3 regions of the Sinorhizobium sp. RAC02 genome follow, and region 2 is predicted to be linked to each of the others. Evidence: riboswitches for the same ligand, from Rfam matches in the RefSeq annotation. Region 2 holds a riboswitch; each other region holds the start of a gene.

Region 1 (5,042 bases), 550 kb from region 2:
GGATCGCCGAGCGGCTTATTTGACGAGGGCGAGCTTCGCGTCCATCGTGCTCGCCGGCCGGCCGGCGGGCGTGAAGATGCGCACGTCGACGCCGTTTTCGCCAAGCACCACGGCGCTGCCATCGGGAATTTCCACCCAGGCTTCCGTGTCGTCGTTCAGCGGTTCGGAAACGAGGCAGTAGCCGCCGGTCTCCCCCATCGGGGCCGCATAGAGCGTCGGGGCGGCGTAGTCCGTCGCATAGCGCACGGCATAAAGCTGGTCGCCATCGGTGAAGGCAGCAGTGAAACGCACGAGCACGCGGCGTTCCAGATGGGCGGCAAGGCGCTCGACGAAAGCGATGGTCTCCGCCATCGCGCCGAGCGGATCGCGAGCCAGGCCGAATTGCAGCGCCAGCAGGAAGAGCAGTTCCGAATCCGTCGAGCCGGTGCGGGCATTGTAGAGGTCGTTGTCGAGCATGGTTTCGAGCGGCCGGCGCAGGTGCTCGAAATCGGCGATCTGGCCGTTGTGCATGAAGGACCAGATGCCGTTGACGAAGGGATGGCAATTGTCGCGCCGCGTGCCGCCGCCTGTTGCGGCGCGAACATGGGCGAGGAAAAGCGGCGAGCGGACCTGGCGCGCGATGCTTCTGAGATTGCAGTCGGACCAGGCCGGCAGGATATCGCGGTAGCGGCCGGGCTCCGGGCGCTCGCCATACCAGGCAATGCCGAAGCCGTCGCCATTGGTGGACGTCTTGGCGCGCGTGGCGCAATGGGATTGTTCGATCAGCGAGTGAGCCGGCGAGGACACCAGTTCCTCGAGATAAAGCGGCTCTCCGCGATAGGCTGCCCAACGGCACATGACGCTATTCTCGCTTTCGAAGACCGGCGACGAACCGGTGTTTGACCAGACGCATTAACCATGGCACTGGCCTGATTTTCAACGCAAATGGGTAAAAATGCGTTAACGAATGTAAACGGGCCGAAACCATGCGTGTCATTCTGATGACAATGCGGCCTGCCGGCAGTTTCCGGCGGAACAGCGTGGTCATCCTGTTGACGGTGCGACGTGAGGGCCTATCCTCTCACGACAAGGGAAGGACGCACCATGCGCATCGACGGGCAATGCCATTGTGGCGACGTGACCTATACGGCCGAGATCGACCCGGACGCCGTTTCGATCTGCCATTGCACGGATTGCCAGCGGCTGACCGGCTCGCCCTATCGCGTGACCGTCAGCACGCCGCGCGAGGCGGTGGCCCTCACCGGCAACCCGCCGAAACTCTACGTCAAGACGGCGGAAAGCGGCCGCAAGCGCCTACAATATTTCTGCGCCCAATGCGGCTCGCCGCTTTTCGTCACCGGCACGGACGAGGATGCTGACATGTGGGGCATCCGCTGGGGCAGCATCAATCAGCGGGCCGCCCTGAAGCCGAAACGCCAGAGCTGGTGTGCGTCCGCCATGGACTGGTTCGGCGAAACGGCGGCCCTGCCGCCCGAGCAGCGGGACTGAACCATGGCGACCGGGTCCTTCCAGATCTTGCGGACGGGTATAGACGGCATCGAGGCGGTGATTGCAGACAGCAGTCACGTCTTTGCACGCCATAGCCATGACGCCTATGGCGTCGGCATGATCGAGCGCGGCGCGCAGAAATCGGCAAGCGGGCGCGGCATTGTGGAGGCCGAAGCCGGCAACACCATCACCGTCAATCCCGGCGAGGTGCATGACGGCGCGCCGCTTGGCGACGCCTCACGCGCCTGGCGCATGCTCTATATACAGCCGGCTGTCGTTGCCGCCGCTGCAGAGGACATTTTTGAAGGCCGGCCGCGCGAGGAGTTTTATGCGCCCGTGCTGGAGGATGGCCGTATTGCGGGCCTCGCCGCCGCCGCCCTCACCGCGCTGCTGGATCGTCACACCACCTCCATCGGCCGTGACGAACGCCTGTTAATGCTGCTCGCAGCCGTGTTGCGGGAACGGGCGCCGAAGAGCAGCAGCGCTGCCGCATCGCGCGTCAGCCGCGCCCGCGACCGCCTCGATAGCGACCCCGCCTCCGTGATCACCCTCGAAGAGCTTGCCGCAGAAAGCGGGCTCGGCCGCTTCCGGCTGGTGCGCGACTTCGCCCGCATCACCGGCCTCACGCCGCATGCCTATCTGCTCCAGCGCCGCACCGAACTCGCCCGGCGGATGATTTCACGCGGCACCGCGCTTGCCGAGGTGGCGATTGCCGCGGGTTTTGCCGACCAGAGCCATATGACGCGCAACTTTACGCGCCGCTACGGCTACACGCCCGGCGCCTATCTCACCGCCAGCGCCTGAACCTGCAATTTCGTTCAAGACCAATCATACCCTTCCGGTGTCCCCTGCAGCCTCCTCTTCTGCACGGGACCTGCCATGACCACCGAATTCCTCATCACCTCGCTCGTCGTCATCCTGCTACCGGGCACCGGCGTCATCTACACGCTGGCGCTCGGCATCAGCGGCGGATTTCGCGCCGGGTTGCTCGCCGCCTTCGGCTGCACGCTCGGCATCATTCCGCATATCCTCGCCAGCGTCGTCGGCCTTGCCGCGGTTCTGCATGCCAGCGCGCTTGCCTTCGAGGTGCTGCGCTATATCGGCGTCGCCTATCTGCTGTTCATCGCGTGGAGCTTGCTGAAGGATAGCAATGCGCTGGATATCAGAGATGAAAAGGCACCCGCCGAACGCGCGCTTCGCATCGTGCGAAAGGGCATTCTCACCAACATCTTCAACCCGAAGCTTTCGCTGTTCTTCCTGGCGTTCCTGCCGCAATTCGTGCCGGCGGACGCGGCGGACGCCACGGCGCAGATGCTCTTTCTCGGCGGCGTCTTCATGCTGCTCACTTTCCTGGTCTTCGCCCTCTACGGCGCGCTTGCCGCAGGGTTTCGACACCAGGTCCTTAGCCGGCCAAGGATCATGGTCTGGACGCAGCGCAGCTTTGCCGCCGCCCTTGGCCTCATGGGCCTGCGGCTCGCACTGGCAGACCGCTGACGATCAGGTCCAGAGCGCGTGGAAGTGATGAAGCGGTCCGTGGCCGGAGCCAACAGCAAGGGCATCCGAGGTGCGCACCGCGCCGGCGATGAAGCTCTTCGCTGCGGCAACGGCATCCGCAAGCGGCTTGCCCTTGCCAAGTTCCGCCGCGATCGCGCTCGACAGCGAGCAACCGGTGCCGTGGGTGTTGCGCGTCAGTACGCGCACACCCTCGAACCAGCGTTGCCCGTCGGTCGTCGCAAGCACATCGGGGCTTTGCCCACCCGGCAGGTGGCCACCCTTCAAAAGCACGGCCTTCGGGCCGAGCGCCAGCAAGCGCATAGCCTGATCTTCCATTCCCGCGCGGTCGATCGCCTCCGGTTCACCGAGCAACGCGGCCGCTTCCGGCAGGTTGGGCGTCAGCACGGTCGCAAGCGGCAGCAGGCGCCGCGTCAGCGCCTCGACGGCCTGGCTCTCCAGCAGGGATGCCCCGCCCTTCGCAACCATCACCGGATCCACCACGATCGGCAGCCCGCGACGCGACGAAAGTGCCCTGGCGACAGCCTCGGCGATTTCCGCCGAGGCGATCATGCCGATCTTCACCGCATGCACGCGAATGTCGCCAAAAATATCCGCAATCTGCGCCGCAACGAAGGTAGGGGGCACGAGATGCACGCCGGAGACGCCCTGCGTGTTCTGTGCCGTCAACGCGGTCAGAACGGCCATGCCATAGGTGCCGCGGGCGGCGAAGGTCTTGAGGTCGGCCTGGATGCCGGCGCCGCCTGACGGGTCGGATCCCGCAATCGAGAGAATGTTTGCAATCGCCTCAGTCAACGCGCCTCCTCGCGACGAAGGCAGCAGACGGGCAGCACCCAGTCGACTCCCTCCGCCGGCATGATCCGGTTCAGGTTCAAAGGGTGCTTCTCAGCCCGCCTTCCGGCGGACGCCCCTGTCAGGGACGGGTTTTCGCAAATGCCGCCGCACCTGTCACGCCGAAAGTGACAGATGCGCTATTCGATCACACATTGGCCAATCACGCCTTGGTGACGTGATATTCCTTGATGGCCACCATCTTGATCGCCGGATAGCGCTCTGCCTCGTAGCGCAGCGAGAAGGCATCCTGCGCCAGGAACACCGGATCGCCATCGAGGTCGCGGGCGATATCGCCGCGGCGCTGGGTGACGAATTTGTCGAGTTCGGCCGGACTGTCGGACGAAATCCAGCGGCAGACGGAGAAGCGCGACATTTCGAAGGAGACTGGCAGGCCGTATTCCCCCTGAAGCCGCTCCTTCAAGACGTCGAGCTGCAGTGCACCGACGACGCCGACAATGGCGGGCGAGCCGTCTTCCGGCGAGAAGAGCTGCACAACGCCCTCTTCCGCCATCTGCTGGAGCGCTTCCTTCAGCTTCTTCGCCTTCATCGCGTCTTCCAGCCGCACGCGACGGAGAATTTCCGGCGCGAAGTTCGGCACGCCTTCGAAGACCAGCGCCTCGCCTTCGGTCAGCGTATCGCCGATGCGCAAGGTGCCGTGGTTCGGAATACCCACCACGTCGCCGGCATAGGCCGTGTCGGCCAGCTGGCGCTGCGAAGCGAAGAAGAACTGCGGCGCCGACAGGCCGATCTGCTTGCCCGTGCGGGCAAGGCGCACCTTCATGCCGCGTTCCAGCATGCCGGAGCAGACGCGGGCAAAGGCGATGCGGTCGCGGTGGTTCGGGTCCATGTTCGCCTGGATCTTGAAGACGAAGGCGGTCATCTTGTTTTCGGCCGCATGCACCTTGCGCACGTCGGCAACCTGGTCACGCGGCGGCGGGGCGATGGCGCCGAGCGCGTTGATCAGATCGCGCACGCCGAAATTGCGCAGCGCCGAGCCAAAGAAGACAGGCGTCATGTGGCCCTCGAGGAAGGCCTCGCGATCGAACGGCCGGCAAACCCCTTGGGCAAGCTCGAGTTCCTCGATGAAGGTCTCGCGCTCGTTTTCCGGCAGGTTCTTGGCGACGATCGCGGGGTCGTCGATCTTCGTCGGCTGCACCTGCTTGTCAGAGCCGCGGAACGTGCCTTCGGCGAGATGGAAGGAGCCGCAG
Region 2 (5,042 bases):
ATCCAGTGATCAGACTTTCCCATATCGGAGGAATTTAAGCTGTTTCGGATGGAACAGGTGGTCTCGCGTCCGTTTTCCCCATCCCGGTCCACTCGCAACGTCATCCTCGGCCCTGAGCCGAGGATCCATGCCGCGGCTGCGGTCGGTGGATGCTCGGGTCAAGCCCGAGCATGACGAAGGAGAGGTTGGGCGACGTTCTCAGCGGCCGTCTCAGCCTTCCAGCTCTTCCCGCAGCATTTCCAGCTCGAGCCATTCCTCTTCCATCTTGGTGAGCTGCTCGCGCAGCTTTTCCATCTCGGCGGCAAGCTTGTTGAAGGTTGCCGGGTCCTTGGTGAAGAGGGCGGGATCGGCCATCTTTGCCTCGCGGGCGGCGATCTCCTTTTCCGTCTTCGCCATCTCCTTCGGCAGGTTTTCGAGCGCGAATTTCTGCTTGTAGGAGAGTTTTGCCTTGGCCTTGCTGTCGGGCGACGCGGCCGTGGCTGTCTCGGCGGCTTTCGCCTTCTCGGCCTTGTCCGCCTTGCGCTTCTCCTCGATTGCGCCGCGGCGCTGCGCCATCATGTCGGAATAGCCGCCGGCATATTCGATCCAGCGGCCGTCGGGGTTTTCCGGATCGGCGGGCGCGATGGTCGAGGTGACGGTGCGGTCGAGGAAGTCGCGGTCATGGCTGACGAGCAGCACGGTGCCGGCAAAACCCGCGACGATCTCCTGCAACAGGTCCAGCGTCTCGATGTCGAGGTCGTTGGTCGGTTCGTCGAGGATCAAGAGGTTGGTCGGCCGCGACAGGATGCGGGCCAGCATCAACCGCGCGCGCTCGCCGCCGGACAGGTTGCGGATCGGCGTGCGGGACTGTTCGGGCTGGAACAGGAATTCCTTCATGTAGCCGGTGACGTGGCGCTGCTCGCCGTTGACGATGAGCGTCTCGCCGCGGCCGTCGGTCAGGTAATGGGCGAGCGTGTCGTCGAGGTTCAGGTCCTCGCGGCGCTGGTCGAGGGTCGCGATCTCCAGGTTGGTGCCGAGCTTCACCGTGCCGCTGTCCGGCTCGAGCTGCCCGGTCAGCATCTTGAGCAGGGTGGTCTTGCCGGCACCGTTCGGGCCGACGAGGCCGATGCAGTCGCCACGGTGCACGCGGATCGAGAAGGGCGCGACGATGGTGCGCTCCCCATAGGCCTTGGTAATCTTGTCCGCCTCGATGACCAGCTTGCCGGACTCTTGCGCGTCGGAGGCGCTGGCCTGCACGCTGCCCTGCGGGCCCTTGTGGCCGCGGTAGCGCGAGCGCAGATCATGCAGTGCGCCGAGGCGGCGCATGTTGCGCTTGCGTCGCGCCGTCACGCCGTAGCGTAGCCAGTGTTCCTCGCGTTCGATCGCCTTGCCGAGCTTGTGCTGTTCCAGCTCTTCGGCCTCCAGCACCTCGTCGCGCCAGGCTTCGAAGTGACCGAAGCCGCGGTTGAGCCGGCGCGACTGGCCGCGATCAAGCCAGACGGTGGCGTTCGAGACCTTTTCGAGGAAACGACGGTCGTGCGAGATGACGACGAGGGCCGAGCGCGTCGATTGCAGCTCGCCTTCCAGCCATTCGATGGTTGGGAGATCCAGATGGTTGGTCGGCTCGTCGAGCAGAAGAATATCCGGCTCCGGCGCCATGACGCGGGCGAGCGCCGCCCGGCGCGCCTCGCCGCCCGACAGCGACTTCGGGTCCTCGGTGCCGTTGAGGCCGAGATGTTCGAGCAGGTAGGTGACGCGGTAGGGATCGTCGCTCGGGCCAAGGCCTGATTCCGCATAGGCGGCCACCGTGTCGTAGCCGTCGAAATCCGGCGCCTGATGCAGGTAGCGGATGGTGGCGGACGGGTGGCGGAACACCTCGCCGGATTGCGCCTCGGCAAGGCCGGCGGCGATCTTCATCAGCGTCGACTTGCCCGAGCCGTTGCGGCCGACAAGGCAGATGCGGTCACCGGGCTCCACCTGCAGGCTCGCGCCGGCCAGCAGCGGCGTGCCGCCGAAGCTCAGGAAGATGTCGTCGAGTTTGAGGATGGGCGGTGCCAAGGGTCAGGCTCCTGAAAGGTCATAGGGCCGGGCGATCAGGATCGCGCGGCCGGAGGCGAGCGAAAGACGGATTGCGCCTTCCGCGACATTGGAGATGGTGCGGGATGCCCCGAAGGGCAGCGAGAAATTCGTCAGCGGATAGCGCACGTTGCCGATATCGAGGCCTGCAAGCGGCGAGAGGCCGAGAACGGAAAACAGGCTGCCCTTCGGCAGGTCGATTTCGCGGCTGCCTGGCAGGAGCGGCCAGGCCTCTTCCTCGCCGGAGGTGAGTTTTATCGAAAAGCCCTGCTCTTCCAGCGATACGGCGTGGAGGAGGTGCATCAGGGCATGGTCGCTGCGTTCGCCGCCGAGTGCGCCGGCCAGCACGATGTTTTTTGCGCCGCGCTCGGTGGCGGCGGAGACGGCGATGGCGCCGTCGGTCTCGTTCTTGGCGACGGGATAGGGCTGGCGCTCGATGTCCGGCCAGGCGGCCAGCAAGTCCGGCGGCGTGGAATCGAAATCGCCGACCCAGATTTCCGGCGTGACGCCAAGGGTTTTCGCATGCCGCATGCCGCCATCGGCCGCCACGACACGCGCACCCGCAACGTCCGCCGCAAGCCGCGGCGTCGGCTGGAGCGCGCCTCCGAGGAGGACGACGAAGGTCTGGTCTGTCGGTGCCGGCAAGGTCATGGCTGATGCCCTTAGCGCATGTTTCCGGGAAAGGGAAAGATTTTGGCGTTTTGCCCGGCTCTTCCGAGCCAGCAGGCATATCCACGCGGCGTTTCCGCCCGTGGTTTTGTGAGGAAGCATCGGACGGGGCGCTGGAAGCTGCCTCGTATGAGTGAGTTTATGTGGCACCTTGCAGCGCCCCGTTCAGCGGTTTTTGCCTGCGACTCGGTCTCTCTGGGAGGATGGGTCTATGGGAACGGTGGCGTGCCTTTCCGCAGGGAAAGCGCCATGCACGCCCTCAGACTTACGGCGCCGCAGCCATGGCTGCCGGTCGGCACCGTCTTCCATCGCGCCGGACGAACCGGGGTAAACCCCGCGGACGTCACCCGGCGCCAAACCCGATCCCTTTGTGTGCCCCACAGGCACGCCCGTCGAATTTATCAGGAGAAACGGCAGGCCCGGCCCGGCGCCCCCGTCGTTTCCCCCGGATCGCCGGAGGGAGACCATTTTCCGCAGGCCCTTCCGGTGAAGGTTCACGTCCTTCCCGCACCGAAAGCGCCGATCCCGCCTGACTGCCACGCCTGGCAGCGTATCCTTCGGCGGGATGAGAGGATTGTAGGCATGGATTTGCGGGGTGGGGAAAATGTGGGGACTTTTTTTTGAAGATGACGGCTTCCTTTCGTACTGCTGGCTCTGGCCGATAACACCCAGAAAGCAAAAACCCGGATGCAGGGACATCCGGGCTTTTGGGGAGGTCAGGGGGCGGGTGGTTTATTTGCAGACCTTGATCTTCTTGATGATGACGTTGCCGTAGTAATCGTAGGACTTCACTTTCTTGATGAAGCAGTGCGGCTTGTGGCCGTAGCTGTAGTAGCCGGCCTGCGAGGGGGCGGCGAAGGAAACGGCTGCAACGAGGGCAACGGTGGCGGAAACGATGAACTTGCGCATGGGTCTCTCCTGAGTTCCGGGGGATGAGCCTCTCTCATCCGGTAATTGGACTTTCCCACATCGCCCCGCCCCGCGCTGTTCCGCATGGAACAGGCCGGGGCCGTGCCGTTTTGCATCGACCGGAGGGTGCTTGCCCGCACAACCCCTTGCGCACTGTCACAAGCGGGATTATGCCTTTTCCTGCTCTAACGGGGTGCTTGTGGGTTTCGATCCATGGGCTGAGAGGCGGTTTCGCCAACCCGAAGAACCTGATCCGGCTCGTACCGGCGGAGGGATTAGACGGCACATTCCAGCGCCCTATTCCCGTTTGTGAACAGACTAGGAGGCGCGGATGCGCAAGATTGTATTGTCCTCGATTGCGGCACTTGCCGTTTCCATCGCTTTTCCCGCCTTCGCGCAGGACAAGACGCTAACGATCTACACCTATGAAAGCTTCGTTTCCGAATGGGGCCCCGGCCCGAAGGTCAAGGAAGCCTTCGAAAAGACCTGCGGCTGCACGGTCGAATGGGTCGGCGTGGCCGACGGCGTCGAGCTGTTGACGCGCCTGAAGCTGGAAGGCGAGGGCACGAAGGCCGACGTGGTGCTCGGCCTCGACACCAACCTTATTACCGAGGCGAAGGCGACCGGGCTTTTCGAGGCGCACGGCCTGACGCCCGAGGGGCTGACGGTGCCGGGCGGTTTTTCCGACGATACGTTCCTGCCCTATGACTACGGCCATTTCGCCGTGATCTACGACACCGAAACGGTGAAAAATCCGCCGACGAGCCTGAAGGAACTGGTCGAGGGCGATCCGTCGCAGAAGATCGTCATCGAGGACCCGCGCACCTCGACGCCGGGGCTCGGCCTGCTGCTCTGGGTGAAGTCGGTCTATGGCGACAAGGCGGGCGAGGCCTGGGGCACGCTCAAGAACCGCGTCTTGACGGTGACGCCCGGCTGGTCGGAAGCGTACGGCCTGTTCACCAAGGGCGAGGCGCCGATGGTGCTGTCCTACACGACCTCGCCGGCCTACCATGTGATCGCGGAAAAGTCGGAGCGCTACAAGGCGGCCGCCTTCTCCGAAGGGCATTATGTGCAGATCGAGGTGGCCGGCCTGACGCGCACCTCCGACGACAAGGACCTGGCAAAGCAGTTCCTGACCTTCATGACCGGACCTGACTTCCAGTCGATCATCCCGGAAACCAACTGGATGATGCCGGCCGCCAAGACGAAGGATCCGCTGCCGGCCGCCTTCGACGCACTGGTCAAACCGGAAAAGACCTTCCTGATGGCATCGGACGAGGTGGCGGCGAACCGCAAGGCCTGGATCGACGAATGGCTGGCCGCGATGAGCGCCAAGTAACGTGATCTTCGCACGCGCTGAACGAAAGACATTGCGCGTCGCCGGGGGCCTTGCCCTCGGCGGCGTGCTT
Region 3 (5,042 bases), 350 kb from region 2:
CGGGCTGCAGCGTATCGTGATGGCCGATCACCTCCAGCTTGATCCAGTCGGTGCGGAAAACCTCCCGCGCCATCTTCGCCGTCAGCACGGCCTCCTGCAAGCTGTGGCAGCCGGCAGTGTTGGGCAATACGCGCACGCCGAGTTCACGGATCAGCTCGAAGAAGGCGCCGCTCGCCTTGCCGCCGGACGTCTCCCGGCGCAGCGATACGGTGACGATTTCCGTTTTGGAGCGCCGCACCGCCTCGGCCAGAATGGCGGGAGACGGATAACGCGCGGTGCCGAGCAGCAGGCGGGATTGAACCTCGATATCATAGAGTTTCAGCATATCAGCCTCCCTGCATGGGCGACAGGATTTCGATGCGGTCACGGTCTCCGAGCGTGAAGCCGGCGCGATCCTCGCGGTGCACCAGCTCACCGTTCACCGCCGTCGCCAGCCATTCGCCCTCGTAGTCGAGGGTGGAGAGCAGGTCGGCGAGTGTGGCGGCCGCAACCTGCTGTTCCTCGCCATTGATGATGAAGGTCATGATGCCCGCCTTTCCGGTTGTCTCTGTTCTGCCAGAAGCCGCCGTGCAACCTCGCCCGCCATGGCAGGGGCGAGCAGAAAGCCGTGCCGGTAGAAGCCATTGACGTGAAGAGTGTCACCGTCTTCCGTCACACGCGGCAGGTTGTCGGGGTAGGCTGGACGCACGCCTGCGCCTGTTTCCACAAGCCGCGCTTCCCCGAAGGCGGGGTGGAGCGCGTATGTGGCATTGAGCAACTCCATCAGCGAACGGGCGGTGATGGGGCCGGTATCCTCGCTTTCGATCATGGTCGCGCCGACCATGAAGCGGCCCTTGTCGCGCGGCACGATGTAGATCGGATGGCGTGGATGCAGCAGGCGGACGGGGCGGGAGAGGGTTATCTCGTCGCTTTCGAGCGACAGCATTTCTCCGCGCACGCCCCGAAGGTTCGGAAGGCGGCCGATTCGGGCAGCACCCGTGCAGTCGATCACCCGATCGTAGCGGGTTGGTTCGCCGGCTGCGCCGAAGAGGAAACGCATGCGCGCCTCTTCAAGGCCTGCGGTCAACGCGGAAAGCGCCTTGCGAGGATCGAGATGCGCCTCCTGCCGGAAGAACAGCGCCTTGCGGAAACGGCCGGCGAGATCCGGCTCGAGAGCCGAGATCCCTGCATCGTCCAGCCATTCCCAGCCGCTGGTGCGGCCGGCAAAACGGTCGAGTTCGCCGGCATCGCGGCCGCCGGCGACGACCAGAGTGCCACGACGGTGCACATGGCCGGGCAGGGCGGCCTCCCACCAGTCGGCGGCCATGCGCCCGAGGGTCAGCACGGGTTCCTCGGCATTTTCCCGCTCGCACCACGGCGCCAGCATGCCGCCGGCAAAGCCGGAGGCGCCGGTGCCAACTTTTCCGGCGCGCTCTGCAATCGTGACGTCGAAGCCGTGGCGATAGAGCTGCCAGGCGACCGTCAGGCCGGCAACGCCGGCCCCCTTGACGAGAACGCGCATGGTCATTCTCCGACCGGCGTTTGACCGAGGGGCATGTAGAGATCACCGCCCTCGCGGAATTTCGCGGCCATTGCCTCCAGCCCCTCCTTCTGCGCCTCGGCGCGAATGTCGTGCGAGATGCGCATGGAGCAGAATTTCGGCCCGCACATCGAGCAGAAATGCGCCACCTTGTGCGCTTCCTTCGGCAGCGTCTCGTCGTGGAAGGACCGCGCCGTTTCCGGGTCGAGCGAGAGGTTGAACTGGTCCTCCCAGCGGAACTCGAAACGGGCGCGCGACAATGCGTCGTCGCGTAGTTTTGCCGCCGGATGGCCCTTGGCGAGATCGGCGGCATGCGCCGCGATCTTGTAGGTAATGACGCCGACCTTCACGTCGTTGCGATCCGGCAGGCCGAGATGCTCCTTCGGCGTGACGTAGCAGAGCATGGCCGTTCCGAACCAGCCGATCATCGCCGCACCGATGCCCGACGTGATGTGGTCGTAGCCGGGAGCGATGTCGGTCGTCAACGGGCCAAGCGTGTAGAACGGGGCCTCGCCGCAGACCTGCAGCTGCTTGTCCATGTTCTCCTTGATCTTGTGCATCGGCACATGGCCGGGGCCTTCGATCATGACCTGGCAGTCCTTCGCCCAGGCGATCTTTGTCAGTTCGCCGAGTGTCTCCAGTTCGGCGAATTGCGCGGCGTCGTTTGCGTCGGCAATCGAGCCGGGGCGCAGGCCGTCGCCGAGCGAGAAGGTGACGTCATAGGCGCGGCAGATGTCACAGATTTCCTCGAAATGCTCGTACAGGAAGCTCTCGCGATGGTGATGCAGACACCACTTGGCCATGATCGAGCCGCCGCGCGAGACGATGCCGGTAACGCGGTTGACGGTGAGCGGGATGTAGGGAAGGCGCACGCCGGCGTGGATGGTGAAATAGTCGACGCCCTGCTCGGCCTGTTCGATCAGCGTGTCGCGGTAGACTTCCCAGGTCAGGTCCTCGGCAATGCCATTGACCTTTTCCAGCGCCTGGTAGAGCGGCACGGTGCCGATCGGTACGGGTGAATTGCGGATGATCCATTCGCGGATGTTGTGGATGTTGCGGCCGGTGGAGAGATCCATGACGGTATCCGCGCCCCAGCGGATCGCCCAGACCATCTTCTCGACCTCCTCCGCCATGGAAGAAGTGACGGCGGAATTGCCGATGTTGGCGTTGATCTTCACCAGAAAATTACGGCCGATGATCATCGGCTCGGCTTCCAGATGGTTGATGTTGGCGGGGATGACGGCACGGCCGCTTGCGACTTCCTGGCGGACGAATTCCGGCGTGACGAAATCCGGAATGTGTGCGCCAAAACTCTCGCCGTCACGGGCAAGCGCCTCCTTCACCGCCTTGCGGCCGAGGTTTTCGCGGATCGCGATGAATTCCATTTCCGGAGTAACGATGCCGGCGCGGGCATAGGCAAGCTGGGTCACCGCCTTGCCGTCCGTTGCCCGGCGCGGATGGTTGCGAACGGGGAATTCCGGCGTCAGTCGCTCGCCGGTGGCAAAGCCGTTGTCCTCCGGGCGGATGTGGCGGCCCTCATAGCCCACAGTGTCGCCGCGGGCTGAAACCCAGGTTTCGCGCAAGCGTGGCAGGCCGGCCTCGATGGCAACGACATGGCTGAGGTCGGTGTAGGGGCCGGAGGCGTCGTAGACCACGACCGGCGGCTCGCCGGAGGTCGGGTGCAGGGAAATCTCGCGCATCGGCACGCGGATATGCGGATGCTGCTCGCCGGCGATGTGGATCTTGCGCGAGGCGGGCAGGGCGCCGGTGGTGACGGTGGGGGTAAGCTTCTGGGCGGCAATATTCATCGTGAGGCTCCAAGTTTTCGTTTGGAGACCCAGTCCTAAAGCCGGAATGATGGAAAGACGCCGACACGGAATCCGGACGTCGGACCACCTGTCAAAACAGCGCTTGCACCGTCCCTACGCCAGTATGAACTGGATCAGGTTCAACGGGTCACTGCGCTGCGAAAGCTAGCAGAATCTCAGCCCCTTGTCGGGACCCCCCTGGTGAATGCCTTAAGCAAAGACGCTACGGGGCGATTTGTCAACACGGTAAAATATGTAAGTTTTTACTCACGTTTTGTTGCGGTGCGCACAAACAGAAACGGCGGGGTTTTGCCCCGCCGTTTCCTTTGAAATCAGTGCGAAAACTATTCGCGCTCGCCGGTGAAATTCAGCAGCAGCTGGAAGATGTTGACGAAGTTCAGGTAGAGCGAAAGCGCACCGAACACGGCCATCTTCTGTTGCGATTCCTGGTCGATGTTTTCGGCATACTGTTCCTTGATGTTCTGCGTGTCCCAAGCGGTGAGGCCGACGAACACGACGATGCCGATCACGGAAATCGCGAACTGCAGCGCGCTCGAACCGAGGAAGATGTTGACGATCGAGGCGATGACGACGCCGATCAGGCCCATGATCAGGAACGAGCCGAACTTCGACAGGTCACGCTTCGTCACGTAGCCGTAAAGGCTCGTCGTGCCGAACATCGAGGCCGCGATGAAGAAGGTGCGCGCGATGCTCGTGCCAGTGAAGACGAGGAACACCGAGGCGAGCGACAGGCCCATCACGGCGCAGAAGGCCCAGAACATCATCTGTGCCGTGCTGGCCGACATCGTCTGGATCTTGAACGAGAAGAAGAAGACGAAGGCGAGCGGCGCCAGCATCACGACCCACTTCAGCGGGGACGAGAAGATCGGCACGTAGAGGGCCGGCGTCGAGCCGACGATGAAGGCGACGAGGCCGGTGATGACTAGGCCTGCGCCCATGTAGTTGTAGACGCGCAGCATATGCTGGCGCAGACCCTCGTCGAAGAGGGCGGCCGACTGCGCCTTCGCGCCGTAGCCAAATCGCTGTTGTACGGGTTCCATCATGGGTCTCCTTCGGTGGAACGGTTGATCAGTAAAGCGTGCGCGAGAGATCCCGCGCGGTTTCCGCCAGGTCGTCGGCCTTTAGGCTTTCCGATACCAGCGCATAGGCGACCTCGCCGATCTGCCAGTAGGCCGCCCGGGCATTGTCAGCGTGGAAGAGCAGGACGTGCTGCACGGCAAACGAGCCGGGGCGCACGGCAAAAAGCGACAGGCGTTCGTCCTTGCGCGGCTCCAGCACCAGCTCGACGCTCGGGCCGTAGGCGGAGGGGAAGACCTGCGTGTCGACCACGGTCCAGCCCTTCGGCAGGTTTGGCAGCACGATGGCCGTCGCCGAGCGGATTTCGGCCGGATCGAAGATTTCGATTTCGGGCTGCGAAGCCATGGAGTCGCGCAGCAGCGTCGTCTTGTGCGCTCTGACGGCCTCTTCGACAAAGGCCGGGGGTGGCGTCGAGGCAATGACCTCCGTTGCGCCGAACGGCCCGAGCGTCGCATGCGCGGTCCAGCCGGCGGCAACAAAAAGCGCGATGGTGGCGGCGCGGCGGAAGACCGAGAAGATGCGACGGCGCGACAGCGCGCGTTCCAGCAGACGCGCGGCTTCACGCGTTGCCTGCCGGGTCACCGTGCGGTGGTCGGCAAGCGCCAGGCGCAACTCGT

The links. A riboswitch is a leader RNA that binds a small molecule or an ion and turns the genes downstream of it on or off. The one in region 2 is predicted to bind thiamine pyrophosphate.
Region 1: another riboswitch for thiamine pyrophosphate. It lies ahead of thiD (bifunctional hydroxymethylpyrimidine kinase/phosphomethylpyrimidine kinase); the one in region 2 lies ahead of thiB (thiamine ABC transporter substrate binding subunit).
Region 3: another riboswitch for thiamine pyrophosphate. It lies ahead of thiC (phosphomethylpyrimidine synthase ThiC); the one in region 2 lies ahead of thiB (thiamine ABC transporter substrate binding subunit).

Annotation. Positions count from the first base shown of each region.
Region 1 covers NZ_CP016450.1:2,915,088-2,920,129, forward strand. Annotated here, with positions in the region: gene coaBC (bifunctional phosphopantothenoylcysteine decarboxylase/phosphopantothenate--cysteine ligase CoaBC) at 1-23, shown strand, start outside; gene BSY16_RS14010 (class II glutamine amidotransferase) at 16-837, opposite strand; gene BSY16_RS14015 (GFA family protein) at 1,084-1,488, shown strand; gene BSY16_RS14020 (AraC family transcriptional regulator) at 1,492-2,292, shown strand; gene BSY16_RS14025 (LysE family translocator) at 2,368-2,982, shown strand; gene thiD (bifunctional hydroxymethylpyrimidine kinase/phosphomethylpyrimidine kinase) at 2,986-3,795, opposite strand; TPP riboswitch at 3,826-3,922, opposite strand; gene BSY16_RS14035 (peptide chain release factor 3) at 3,995-5,042, opposite strand, start outside.
Region 2 covers NZ_CP016450.1:3,465,516-3,470,557, forward strand. Annotated here, with positions in the region: gene BSY16_RS16630 (ABC-F family ATP-binding cassette domain-containing protein) at 211-2,037, opposite strand; gene BSY16_RS16635 (thiamine diphosphokinase) at 2,041-2,706, opposite strand; gene BSY16_RS32465 (hypothetical protein) at 3,457-3,633, opposite strand; TPP riboswitch at 3,813-3,925, shown strand; gene thiB (thiamine ABC transporter substrate binding subunit) at 3,965-4,972, shown strand; gene thiP (thiamine/thiamine pyrophosphate ABC transporter permease) at 4,977-5,042, shown strand, end outside.
Region 3 covers NZ_CP016450.1:3,819,726-3,824,767, forward strand. Annotated here, with positions in the region: gene BSY16_RS18295 (thiazole synthase) at 1-325, opposite strand, end outside; gene thiS (sulfur carrier protein ThiS) at 327-524, opposite strand; gene thiO (glycine oxidase ThiO) at 521-1,501, opposite strand; gene thiC (phosphomethylpyrimidine synthase ThiC) at 1,504-3,327, opposite strand; TPP riboswitch at 3,421-3,537, opposite strand; gene BSY16_RS18315 (Bax inhibitor-1/YccA family protein) at 3,672-4,388, opposite strand; gene BSY16_RS18320 (anti-sigma factor family protein) at 4,417-5,042, opposite strand, start outside.